Regions from separate parts of the Rahnella sp. EDr1-12 genome, predicted to be linked through region 4. Evidence: predicted binding sites of a transcription regulator. Region 4 holds the regulator's gene; each other region holds the start of a gene.
The links. The regulator CRP, encoded in region 4, controls carbon source genes, mostly activating them, when cyclic AMP is high. The targets are predictions, from matches to a motif close to ATGTGANNNNNNTCACAT.

Region 1 (3,144 bases), on a different contig from region 4:
CCCTTTGGCGCAACAGCGCGGCCCGTTTGAGGTTGTTGACTCGACATGGAAAATCCTCTGGATGTCTTTACTGATTAGCCTGCGTGGTCATTATGAAACCGTTTCTTCACGTTCGCTTCCTTACCTGATGCACGAAATACCGGCAAAACCGGCGTCACGTGTGCAGGGCAAACGTTTAACTCACATCGCGTATGGCGGGACTAAAATTTAGCGCAAACGATTATCCGGCCTCTTATACCCTCTTTTCAACTCTGTTTGCCGACAATTTACCGTTGTCCGGTCAAGAAAAACGCGAATTTGCTGCAAATTTGTCCCGATGGCGGTTTGCTGAACGATATCGGTTGCGCACGCGATGACAGCAACGCAAAAAAGGCGGGGACGGCGGGTGAAAAACGTGGCGGCGTCAGAAATAAAAATCAGCACTGAAACACCGGAGATAAATCAGGAACGGGCAGGAAAACGTTGAAAATAAAATATCATGACAGTTATTAAGGGTTATTTATTTAAAGGCGTTCATCACGTAAATATGTCACGCACGAACGCCGGAAAATAAAAACAACGCGGCACAAAGACACCTCAGCCTGAAATAAACTTAACGCATGATGGTGAATGGCCCTCCATTTTCCAGGGCTTTCTGATAAGCCGGTCGCGCCGTGACATTGGATAACCAGGCATTAAGACGGGGATATTTTCCCAACCCTGCGCGCGCATTAATGGCTTCTACCGGGAAACTCATCTGGATGTCAGCCGCGCTGAACTGATAACCGGCGAAATAAGGGTGGACGGCAAGATGCTGCTCGAGGAAATCCATGTGGGTGGTCAGCTGTTTATCGATGTAATTTTTCTGCACGCCCTGCCCGATGGCACCGGCAATCGGACGGATCAGCCACGGCATCGGCGGTTTGCCTAAGCGCCCGAAAATCAGTTTCATGACCAGCAGCGGCATCAATGACCCTTCGGCGTAATGCATCCAGTAGCGGTATTGCTGACGCTCGGCCAGAGCCGATGGCCTTAGCACCCCTTCGGCGTCATAGGTTTCCTGTAAGTATTCAATGATGGCGCCAGACTCGGCAAGGATCAGCCCGTTATCTTCCAGCACCGGCGCTTTTCCCAAAGGATGCACTTTCTTCAAAGACGCGGGCGCCAGCATGGTCGATTTATCCCGCTGATAACGCTGAATTTCATAAGGGACGCTCACTTCTTCAAGCATCCACAAAATTCGCTGTGAACGTGAATTATCTAAATGATGTACTTTAATCATGAATCTGTTCCATCCCGTGACGTTTAATTATTTGTTAACTATAGACAAGACTTTGCTTCTCTGTTTATCACGCTTTAAAAAAACCTTGCATTCATCAGGTGTAATTTTGCATGCGTTTTTTTTATTTGATTAAAACCACTTACAGATTAATCTTAATTACGCGAAAACAGATTTTCGTGACTTCATTCGCCTTTAATAACTCGTGATGCGATTAACGCCGAATATAAAAACAGCCCGTCTCATTGACCCCTGCTTGTGTGGAGCCTTACATGTTTTCCAGTAATTACAACAATGTGCTGGTGATGTTTTCATTCATTGTTGCAATGCTTGCCTCTTATACCGCGCTGGATATGGCCGGGCGGGTCGCGACCACTCAGGGAAAGGCCTCCCGTCTCTGGTTAACCGGTGGCGCAATCGCCATGGGGATCGGCGTCTGGTCGATGCATTTCATCGGAATGCTGGCATTCAACTCAACGGTATCAATGGGTTATGACCCGCTGATCACCTTACTCTCCATGCTTATCGCCATTATTTCCTCCGCCTTTGCGCTGTGGCTGGTGTGCCTGCCGCAGTTACCGATGATGCGTTTATTGGCCGGTTCACTGCTGATGGGCGGCGGGATTGCCGCGATGCATTACACCGGCATGGCTGCGATGCGCATGATGCCGCCTGTTATCTACAGCGTGCCGTGGGTGATGGTGTCCGTACTGGTGGCCGTGGTGGCGTCGGGTGCGGCGCTGTGGATGGCCTTCCATTTACGTCAGCAGTCGCCTAACGTGCGTCTGTTGCGCATCAGCGCCGCCGTGATCATGGGCACCGCCATTGTCGGCATGCATTACACCGGCATGGCCGCCGCCACGTTCCCGCCGATGAGCCACAGCATGGCCGCCAACAGCGGCGTGGATAACAACTGGCTGGCGCTGCTGGTCATTGTGGTAACGCTGGCGATCCTGGCGATCACGCTGATTATCTCGGTGCTCGATGGCCGTATGCAGGCGCGCACGTCGGTGCTCGCGTCTTCGCTGGCGCAGGCCAATCGCGAGCTGACCCAGTTAGCCCTGCATGACAACCTGACCAAGTTGCCCAACCGTCTGCTGCTGGAAGATCGTCTCGGCCAGGCCGTGCAGAAAGCCACGCGGGGAGAATCTGAATTTGCGGTGTTGTTTATCGATCTCGACGGGTTCAAGGCGGTCAATGACGCTTTTGGCCATCACATTGGCGATCAGTTGCTGGTGTCGGTGACCGAGCGGCTGCTGTCGCATTTACGCGCGTCGGATACGCTGGCACGGCTGGGCGGCGATGAGTTTGTCCTGCTGACAGAAATCACCGAGCCGACCGATGCCTCACAGCTGGCGGATAAACTGGTGCACCTGATTGCCCGCCCGTTCCACGTTTCGCGTTACGAACTGCTGGTATCCGCCAGTATTGGTATTGCCGTGTATCCGGGCGACGGCGAGAACGAACGCGAACTGATGCTTAACGCCGATGCGGCGATGTATCACACCAAAAACTCAGGCCGCAACGGCCACAGTTTCTTCCAGCCTTCAATGAACGCCAATGCGCAAAATCAGTTGCAGATGCTTAACGACTTGCGTCTGGCGATCGAGCATCACGAATTACGTCTGCATTATCAGCCGAAATTTATCGCGCCTTACGGACCGGTCAGCGGCTTTGAAGCCCTGCTGCGCTGGGAGCGCGAAGGTAAAACCCTCAGCCCAGACGTGTTCCTGCCACTGGCGGAGAAAACCGGTCTGATCATTCCTATCGGCGAATGGGTGTTGAATGAAGCCTGCCGCCAGTTACGTGAATGGCACCTCGCCGGGCACACCACCTGGACGGTGGCGGTAAACCTTTCCGCGCTGCAATTCGAGCAGGCGAATCTG
Region 2 (3,144 bases), on a different contig from region 4:
GATGTGACGAACTTCAACACCATCATCACGACCCACTTCGATGCGATACAGTTCCATTTCGCCAGCGTCACGACGCTCACGACGTGGGCTGTCGCCATCACGTGCAGGACGGTCGTTACTGCGAGCCGGACGGTCACGACGATCGCCACGGTCACCGCGATCGCCACGTTCTTCAAATTCACGACGCGGTGGACGGCTTTTGAAGATTGGGTCAGCAGCAACGATCAGAGGACGTTCGCCCTGTGCCATTTTCAGCAGTGCAGCAGCCAGCGTTTCGATGTCCAGCTCTTCTGCAGGTTGCAGTTTAGCCAGCAATGCACGGTACTGATCCAGATCGCTGCTTTCCAGTTGTTGCTGAACTTTTGCTGCGAACTTAGCAAGACGACGCTCGCCCAGGACATCAGCAGTAGGAATTTCAACTTCTGGAATGGTCAGCTTCATGGTGCGTTCAATGTTACGCAACAGGCGACGTTCACGGTTTTCGACGAACAGTAATGCGCGACCAGCACGGCCTGCACGACCGGTACGACCGATACGGTGAACGTAAGACTCAGAGTCCATCGGGATGTCATAGTTAACAACCAGGCTGATACGTTCTACATCCAGACCACGTGCTGCCACGTCGGTTGCGATAAGAATGTCCAGACGGCCATCTTTCAGACGCTCCAGGGTTTGCTCACGCAGCGCCTGGTTCATGTCGCCGTTCAGTGCAGCGCTGCTGTAGCCGCTACGTTCCAGAGCTTCGGCCACTTCAAGGGTCGCGCTCTTAGTACGAACGAAGATGATGGCTGCATCAAAGTCTTCTGCTTCCAGGAAACGCACCAGTGCTTCGTTTTTACGCAGGCCGTGCACAGTCCAGTAGCTCTGGCTGATGTCCGGACGGGTAGTCACGCTTGACTGGATACGCACTTCCTGTGGATCTTTCATGAAGCGACGCGTAATGCGACGAATCGCTTCTGGCATGGTTGCAGAGAACAATGCGGTCTGATGTTCAGCCGGGATCTGCGCCATGATAGTTTCAACGTCTTCGATGAAGCCCATACGCAGCATTTCATCAGCTTCGTCCAGCACCAGACCGCTCAGGTTAGAGAGGTTCAGGGTGCCGCGTTTCAGGTGGTCCAGCAGGCGGCCCGGGGTACCCACAACAACTTGTGGACCTTGACGCAGTGCGCGCAGCTGAACGTCATAGCGCTGGCCGCCGTAAAGGGCAACCACATTCACGCCATGCATATGTTTAGAGAAATCGGTCATTGCTTCAGCAACCTGAACCGCCAGTTCGCGGGTCGGAGCCAGAACAAGAATTTGTGGTGCTTTCAGTGAAGCATCAATGTTGTGCAGCAAAGGTAAAGAGAATGCAGCAGTTTTACCGGAACCGGTCTGCGCCATACCCAGAACGTCGCGGCCACTCAGCAGGTGAGGAATACACTCAGCCTGGATTGGTGAAGGTTTTTCGTAGCCCAAATCAGTCAGGGCAGAAATGATCGGAGCAGACAGCCCCAGGTCAGCAAAAGAGGTTTCAAGCTCAGTAGTCATGTACACGTGCCTCATTAATAATGGCAGCCAGTCTACATAACTCGTCGAGAAAATTTTCAGTCATTTTCATTGAAAAGTGTGAACCGGCTCAAATTAGATTATAAAACGAACAAAGCAACCCTCGCCCGTTAAGGCGCTTAAAAATGGTAAAAACCATGATTAATCAGGCTGATTGGTGTCGTCAGCTATTGCTGGTCCGATTCTGATAGGTCGTCTTGCTCTTGGCCCAAAAGCGCCAATTCCAACAATGCATAGCGGTGCTCAACAAAGTTGTGAACGTTGTTAGCTACCGTCAGTTTGAACAGTGCCGCAGCGCTGTTCTTGTCCCCCAGACTTAGGTAGTGCTTACCTAAATAGAAGTCAGTTTCACTGAGATGCTCAGCGAGCGAAGTGTTATCCGTTGCTTCTGCCTTGAGACGTTCCATCAGCGTAGATTCGCTGATTTTGCCCAGGTAGAATTCGACGATATTCCATCCCCATTGCCCTCTGTCCGCTTTGTCATAACGCTGTTGAAGCGCTACGTCGGCATCCTTTGGATTGATTTCTCGCTCCGCAAGATAAAGCCATAATGAACGGAAGGGATCATTTGGATCGTCTCGATAAAACGCCTGCAGATCATCCTGCGCTAACGAGAATCGGCCACCGTAATACAGGGCGATACCTCGGTTCAAACGCGCGTAGTTGTAAGTTGGATCAAGCTCTAGTACAGAATCAAACGCTTCATAGGCAGCATCGAAATTGCCTGCCTGCGTTAGGTAAATCCCCAGGTAGTTAAAAACTTCTGGCATATCAGGACGAACAGACAGCGCTTGTGAAAAATCATTACGCGCCAGTGCTCTTAGCCCGAGACTATCATACAGCACACCGCGCTCATATAATAGCTGTGCTCTCTCATCATCGGTTAATGACCGGCTGGCAAGAATTTGTTCCATGCGTGCCAGGATGACTTCCTGCTGCAACGTTGGCTGCAAAGGAATCGCCAGAACTTCATTTTTACGCCAATCATGGTTGCTGCATCCTGCCAACATAAGTGCTGTCGCAACATAACACCAGCGCAAGAAAGGCTTCATTTCTACTCCCGGAGACAAACATTGGATAGACGTCCTGTCATCCGCTTGCTTAACACAAACGCGTCCTACGCTCGTGATACGAACAGCTCCTCTCCGGATGGAAAGGAGCTGTAAAACTTCTGTTACAGATTATTCTGCGTCAGGTTGCTTAGTTGTATCGTCCTGAGTCGGTGCAGTGGCTTCTTTGATGCTCAAACGCACACGGCCCTGACGGTCAACTTCCAGTACCTTAACCGGTACTTCCTGACCCATTTGCAGGTAATCAGTCACTTTCTCTACACGCTTGTCAGCGATTTGAGAAATGTGAACCAGACCTTCTTTACCGCCGCCGATGGCAACAAACGCACCAAAGTCTACGATACGGGTCACTTTACCCTGATAGATACGGTCAACTTCGATTTCTGCGGTGATCTCTTCGATACGACGGATAGCGTATTTTGCTTTCTCGCCGTCGGTTGCTGCGATCTTCACAGTACCGTCATCTTCGATTTCAATGGTTGTACCCGTTTCTTCAGTCAGGGCACGGATCACAGAACCACCT
Region 3 (3,144 bases), on a different contig from region 4:
TGTACATACGTTTCTGAACTGTGCCCATAGCTGGAGTCTCCAAAGTACGGATAGAGGTGATGAACGAGTTGTTAAAAAATAAGTTCTTTTTTGTGAAGTTTTAACAGCCTGTTCTATCCGACCGGGTTTTACCTTTCCGTCACTGCCAGTACGGCGTGGGAAATGGCAAAAATGTCATGGTCGGACTGCCCGACGTAACATTTTTGCAAATTGGAGATAACGACTGCGGATCATAAACGCGCGTTGCGGGGAGCGTAGCCGAATTCACGTTTGAAGAGAGTGGAGAAGTAGTTGCTGTCGCAGAAGCCGCACTGATGCGCAATGTCAGTGATCGAGCTGTCGGTGAATCGCAGCAGGTTGCGGGCATTGAGCAGGCGCAGTCGGTTGAGATAGTTGAGCGGCGTGCAGCCGGTTTGCTGCTTCATCTGCCGGTGCAGGGTGCGCAGCGACATCGAAAACTTTTCTGCCAGCACCGGCCAGTCGATCTCTTCGTCGTAATGCTCATTCATCCAGTCGAGTAAATTATTCAGGTCACCGCCCTGCCCGCTGTATCCCACCTCACGGCTGCCTTTTCGCAGCAGCAGTAAGAGTTGCATAAAATACAGTTCCTGCTGCGCCTGAGACTCGGGTGACGTTCGGACCGGTTTGCGCGCCAGAAGGTCGATCAGCGTTTTTGCCTGCGCTATCTGGCCGGGATTGATACGCCAGTGCGCCGGATAAATGCCATCGACTTCCTGCGGCAGCAGATCGCCAAGCCCATTCAGAAAGCGGAAAGCCTCGGGGCTGCGGTACAGCACGTTGGTCAGGTGCAGGTTGTCGGTGTCTTCGTAGAGATGATGATCGCGGTGGCGCACAAAACAGACGCTGCCCGCGCTGAGCAGCAGCGGCTGATCGTTAAAAACGTGGGTGCCGGTGCCCTGTTCGACCAGCACTATTTCATTGAAATCCTGATGATGATGTTCAGGAAACGTCTCCTGCGGATAACGGGGTTCAATGGCGACCGGGAAATCTCCTGAGGCAAAATATTCGCTACTGCGTAACACGGTCATTTGCGACTCCTTATTAACATTATCGTAATATCTTAGTCGTCGCTGCCCCCTCGCATCAGGCTGAAACTGTGACCCATCAGCCGCTTTTGAACAAAACCTTTCTTTCTGCCTCTGATCCTGCGAAATCCGCTGTGCGACGCAGGTTTACGCCTGATTTTAGTGCGGGTTTTCTGCATCCAAAACCTGTGTTTTTCTGACCGTTTGCGTTGCCCGCCACAACATTGTTATCAATTTGTGAGGTTGTTCTCTTAAACCTTTGCACCTTTGCCATAGTTGGCTTAGAACTGGCACTCGCGGAAAGGTCAGTTTATCAGCAACCTCCTAGAGTCGTGATCATGCGCCTGGCGCGTCGGCAACTTTTGGTCGTTAAACTCTATGCGGAGTACAAACAATGAAATTAAAACACGTACTGAGCCTTACCCTGATGGCGAGCAGTATCCTGCTGGCAGGCGCGGCATCGGCAGAAGTGAAAATTGCACTGGTCGCGAAATCACTGGGCAACGGATTTTTTGAAGCGGCCAACGTGGGCGCACAGCAGGCCGCGAAAGAACTGGGCGACGTGAAAGTGATTTATACCGGCCCGACGACAACCACCGCCGAAGCGCAGATCGAAGTGCTGAACGGGTTGATCGCGCAGGGTGTCGATGCCATCGCAGTTTCCGCCAATGACCCGGATGCGTTAGTGCCGGTGCTGAAAAAAGCCATGCAGCGCGGCATTAAAGTGGTGTCGTGGGATTCCGGTGTCGCCAAAGACGGCCGTCAGATCCACCTGAATCCGTCTAACAATGCGCTGATCGGCGAAACCAACGTCAAACTGGCCGCCGACGCGCTGAAAGCCCTGAACGTCGAAAAAGGCGACGTGGCTATCCTGAGCGCCACCCCAACCTCCACTAACCAGAATCTGTGGATTGCGGAGATGAAAAAGGTGCTGCCGAAATACCCTTCGGTGAATCTGGTGACCGTTGCGTATGGCGATGATTTGTCAGATAAAAGTTACCGTGAAACCATCGGCCTGCTGAAATCCTATCCGGATCTGAAAGTGATTATTTCTCCGTCTTCCGTGGGTATCGTGGCGGCGGCGCAGGCAGTGAAAGATCAGGGCAAAATCGGCAAGGTGTACGTGACCGGCCTGGGGCTGCCGTCTGAAATGGCCGGTGCCGTGAAATCCGGCGCGACCAAAAGCTTCGCCATCTGGAATCCGATCGATCTGGGTTACGCCGCCACCTATCTGGCTGACGATTTAGTCAAAGGCACCGCCACCAAAACCGAAGCCAGCATGGGCCGTTTAGGCAAAGTCAAACTGGACGCTGACGGCAGCGGCGCAATGGCAGAACCGTTCGTTTACGACGCCAGCAACATCGACAAATTCTCTAAAATATTCTGATCCTGAATGCGGCTGGCCGGTCTGCGGTCAGCCGTTTTGTTGTGCTTCGTCAGGGGACATCTATGACCGATACCACACCGCTTTTATCACTTAAAGGCATCAGCAAAGTCTTTCCGGGCGTCAGGGCACTGAACAATGTGCATGTGGATTTATATCCGGGAAAAGTCACCGCCCTGATTGGCGAAAACGGCGCGGGGAAATCGACGCTGGTGAAAGTCATGACCGGAATTTATCAGCCGGAAGAGGGTGAACTGCGTTACAAAGCCATTCCGATCAAACTGCCGACGCCGGAATCCGCGCACAAAGTCGGGATCACCGCCATTCATCAGGAAACCGTATTGTTTGACGAGCTTTCCGTTACCGAAAATATCTTCGTCGGCCACTACGTTTACGGCGGGCTGTTCAAACGCCTGAACTGGCCGGCGATGCATCAGCAGGCGCGCGACATTCTGACCCGCCTGGAAGTGAACATCGATCCGCGCGCCACGCTGAAAGACCTGAGCATTGCGCAGCGCCATATGGTGGCGATCGCCCGCGCACTGTCGTTTGATGCGCAGGTGGTGATCCTCGATGAACCGACCGCCGCACTTTCTCAGCATGAAATCGTTGAGTTTTATCAGATTGTGGAACGCCTGAAACACGAAGGCAAAGCCATCCTGTTTATCTCGCACAAGTTCGACGAGATCTTCTCTATTTCCGATTACTACACCA
Region 4 (3,144 bases):
CTCAGGACTGGCCTCATCTCGTTGGAACAGACCTTGTTTGCATGGGACCCATTAACAAACAATCGGCTGAGATAGAGACCTTTTATCAACGAACCCGGCTGGCCCTGCTGGAAACAGACAAAGGAGCAACCTGTCTGTGGATCCTTGAAGCGACATACGAAGAATGGAAAGCAGATAACGCCCGCAAGGTTAAGTAATATTACTTCCTGAAGTACAAAGCCCGGTCGGCTGTACGGGCTTTCCTCACGTTCTACCCCCCATTGATTTCCCGTGTTAATTATCCTTAGTCGCTGCCCCCCCTCAGCCGCTTTCGCACGTCTTCAGCTCGCACAACACCCCTACTTGTTAACGTGGCTTTCGCCACCCGACAAGGCCGAACGATGGTTTTTAAGTCGTTTATCAGTGGCGGGGTTTTAATGGCGCTACCCTCAATTCTGGCCAGTCCAGAGGATTTCGCCGCGCTACAGCGCGAAGGCAGGCTGGATTTTTGCCGCGCGGCGATTTTTAGATTTACTTCGTCATCATTGCCAGACGTATGACTGGTCGTGACTTATTCGACGTTAACCACTTCGAAACTGTGGGTGATCGAGGCGGCTTTGCCCAGCATCAGAGAAACGGAACAATATTTCTCAGCTGACAGGCTGACGGCGCGCTCCACAACCTTGTCAGTCAGGTCTTTACCGGTGACGATGAAGTGCAGATTGATGTGTGTGAACAAACGCGGTACTTCTTCGCGACGTTCTGACGTCAGTTTCACTTCACAGTCACGGACATCGCTGCGGCCTTTTTGCAAAATCGACACCACGTCGATCGCGCTACAGCCACCCGCGGACATCAGCAACATTTCCATCGGGCTCGGTGCTTTATCACCGGCATTCCCGTCCATTAAAACCTGATGACCCGACGCGGATTCACCTAAAAACGTCAGACCTTCCACCCATTTTACGCGTGCGTGCATTTGCTTATCTCCTGGCGTTCTTATTCATCAAATTTTCACCCCAGAGTACCCTTTCACCTAAAAACTGGCAACGTAACCCGATCGCCATCATGCTGAAGCGAGACAACACAAGACAGCATTGCAAACCTGTGTTACAAACAAAGCCGAAACATACTTTCCAGTAAATTGCGGTGACGGTTTTCGCGGTTTAAGAACAGAACCCAAGGTGATAACAGCAATTAACAGGCTGTTTCACTCCGACATCCGCTTGCAGCATTTCTGGTGAGTTACATGCTGATAGGGCGCATTAATATTCAGACGCCGTACAGGGAACTCTGAGCCCTGTGATTTTGGGCAGCGATAATAACAGAGGATAATAGCAAATGGTTCTCGGCAAGCCACAAACAGACCCGACACTTGAATGGTTCCTGTCTCACTGTCATATACATAAGTATCCTTCTAAAAGTACGCTGATTCACCAGGGTGAAAAAGCCGAAACGCTGTACTACATCGTGAAAGGGTCGGTTGCCGTCCTGATTAAAGATGAAGAAGGCAAAGAGATGATACTTTCCTACCTTAACCAAGGTGACTTCATCGGCGAGCTGGGACTCTTCGAAGAAGGTCAGGAACGCAGTGCCTGGGTACGTGCTAAAACTGCCTGCGAAGTGGCTGAAATTTCTTATAAAAAATTCCGCCAGCTGATTCAGGTTAACCCGGACATTTTGATGCGCCTCTCCGCGCAGATGGCAAACCGTCTGCAAATGACGTCAGAGAAAGTCGGTAACCTTGCTTTCCTCGACGTAACGGGCCGTATCGCTCAGACCTTATTGAATCTGGCCAAACAGCCAGATGCCATGACCCACCCGGACGGGATGCAGATTAAAATTACCCGCCAGGAAATCGGTCAGATCGTCGGTTGCTCCCGTGAAACCGTCGGCCGCATTCTCAAGATGCTGGAAGATCAGAGCCTGATCTCCGCACACGGTAAAACGATTGTCGTTTACGGCACACGTTAATCCCTCAAAAAAAGGCGCGACAGCTTACTGTCGCGCCTTTTTTATGGGCTAAGCTTCATCCATGACGCTATGGCGAAGGCTGTTTTATCATCCCGAAGTGAACTATGCACTGCGTCAGACGCTGGTGTTATGTCTGCCGGTCGGCCTCTGCTGGCTGTTTGGGAATCTGCAAATGGGCCTGTTGTTTTCCCTCTGCCCTGCCTGCTGTAACGTCGCCGGTCTTGATACTCCCCACAAACGCTTTTTCAAACGTCTCATTATTGGTGGCGCTCTGTTTGCGCTGGGCAGCATTCTGCTGCAAGTGATGCTGACCGGGTGGCACCTCCCGCTGCCGCTGATCATGCTGTCGCTGGCATTATTACTTGGCGTCACCGGCGAAATCAGCCCGCTCCATGCGCGTCTGTTGCCCGGTGCTTTAGTGGCGACCATCTTTACCCTGAGCATGGTGGGCGTCAGGCCGATGTGGCAGGCACCCGCGCTGTTTGCCGCAGGCACCGCCTGGTACGGCCTGTTTAACTGGGCGTGGTTTCGCATATCAAAAGAACAACCGATGCGCGAAACCCTCAGTCAGCTGTATTTGCAACTGGCGGATTATTTCGAAGCTAAATACAGCCTGCTGACGCAGCATACCGACCCTGAAACCGCGTTGCCGCCGCTGCTCAAGCGCCAGCAACAGGTCATCGATCTTATCGCCCTGCTTTATCAGCAGCTGCACATGCTGCCGCAGCACGGACATCATCATCACTACAAGCGGCTGTTTCAGCGTTTTCAGGTGGCGCTGGATTTGCAGGAGCACATTACCGTCAGCCTGCATCAGCCGGAAGAAGTGCAAAAGTTGGTGGAAGAGAGCCATGCGGAAGCGGTGATCCGCCGTAATGCTCAGGTGATTTCAGCCCGTCTGCGGGTGATTGCTGACGACATTCTTTACCACCGTCTTTCCGGGCGTTTTACCATGGCGAACGAACTGGCGGCGCTGGAGAAAATTGCCGCACGCAATCCGGATAATCCGGTCGGCCAGTTCTGTTATTACCATTTCAGCCGCATCGCACGCCTGCTGCGTACACAGAGGCCACTGTACCGGCGCGATCTGATGAATACTCAGCCGCGCCTGCCTTTCTGGCCCGCACTGAAAAGTTATTTGTCCTTTAAATCCATTGCCCTGCGCAATGCCGCACGTCTCGGCATTATTCT

Region 1: a site for CRP is predicted at 1,385-1,402, ahead of ACO0U8_RS09075 (glutathione S-transferase). Genes of this name have one in related genera too.
Region 2: a site for CRP is predicted at 1,610-1,627, ahead of yrbN (protein YrbN). Genes of this name have one in related genera too.
Region 3: a site for CRP is predicted at 1,282-1,299, ahead of rhaS (rhamnose ABC transporter substrate-binding protein). Genes of this name have one in related genera too.

The regions. Positions count from the first base shown of each region.
Region 1 covers NZ_JBLZNY010000001.1:1,970,394-1,973,537, forward strand. Annotated here, with positions in the region: gene ACO0U8_RS09065 (NCS2 family permease) at 1-47, opposite strand, end outside; gene ACO0U8_RS09070 (hypothetical protein) at 62-211, shown strand; gene ACO0U8_RS09075 (glutathione S-transferase) at 593-1,261, opposite strand; gene ACO0U8_RS09080 (putative bifunctional diguanylate cyclase/phosphodiesterase) at 1,531-3,144, shown strand, end outside.
Region 2 covers NZ_JBLZNY010000005.1:112,846-115,989, reverse strand. Annotated here, with positions in the region: gene ACO0U8_RS18995 (DEAD/DEAH family ATP-dependent RNA helicase) at 1-1,533, opposite strand, end outside; gene yrbN (protein YrbN) at 1,523-1,597, opposite strand; gene nlpI (lipoprotein NlpI) at 1,719-2,603, opposite strand; gene pnp (polyribonucleotide nucleotidyltransferase) at 2,733-3,144, opposite strand, start outside.
Region 3 covers NZ_JBLZNY010000003.1:492,553-495,696, reverse strand. Annotated here, with positions in the region: gene aldA (aldehyde dehydrogenase) at 1-28, opposite strand, end outside; gene rhaS (HTH-type transcriptional activator RhaS) at 231-1,049, opposite strand; gene rhaS (rhamnose ABC transporter substrate-binding protein) at 1,441-2,433, shown strand; gene ACO0U8_RS16000 (sugar ABC transporter ATP-binding protein) at 2,496-3,144, shown strand, end outside.
Region 4 covers NZ_JBLZNY010000004.1:34,932-38,075, forward strand. Annotated here, with positions in the region: gene ACO0U8_RS16890 (hypothetical protein) at 1-197, shown strand, start outside; gene ACO0U8_RS16895 (OsmC family protein) at 551-958, opposite strand; gene crp (cAMP-activated global transcriptional regulator CRP) at 1,321-1,953, shown strand; gene ACO0U8_RS16905 (YccS/YhfK family putative transporter) at 2,015-3,144, shown strand, end outside.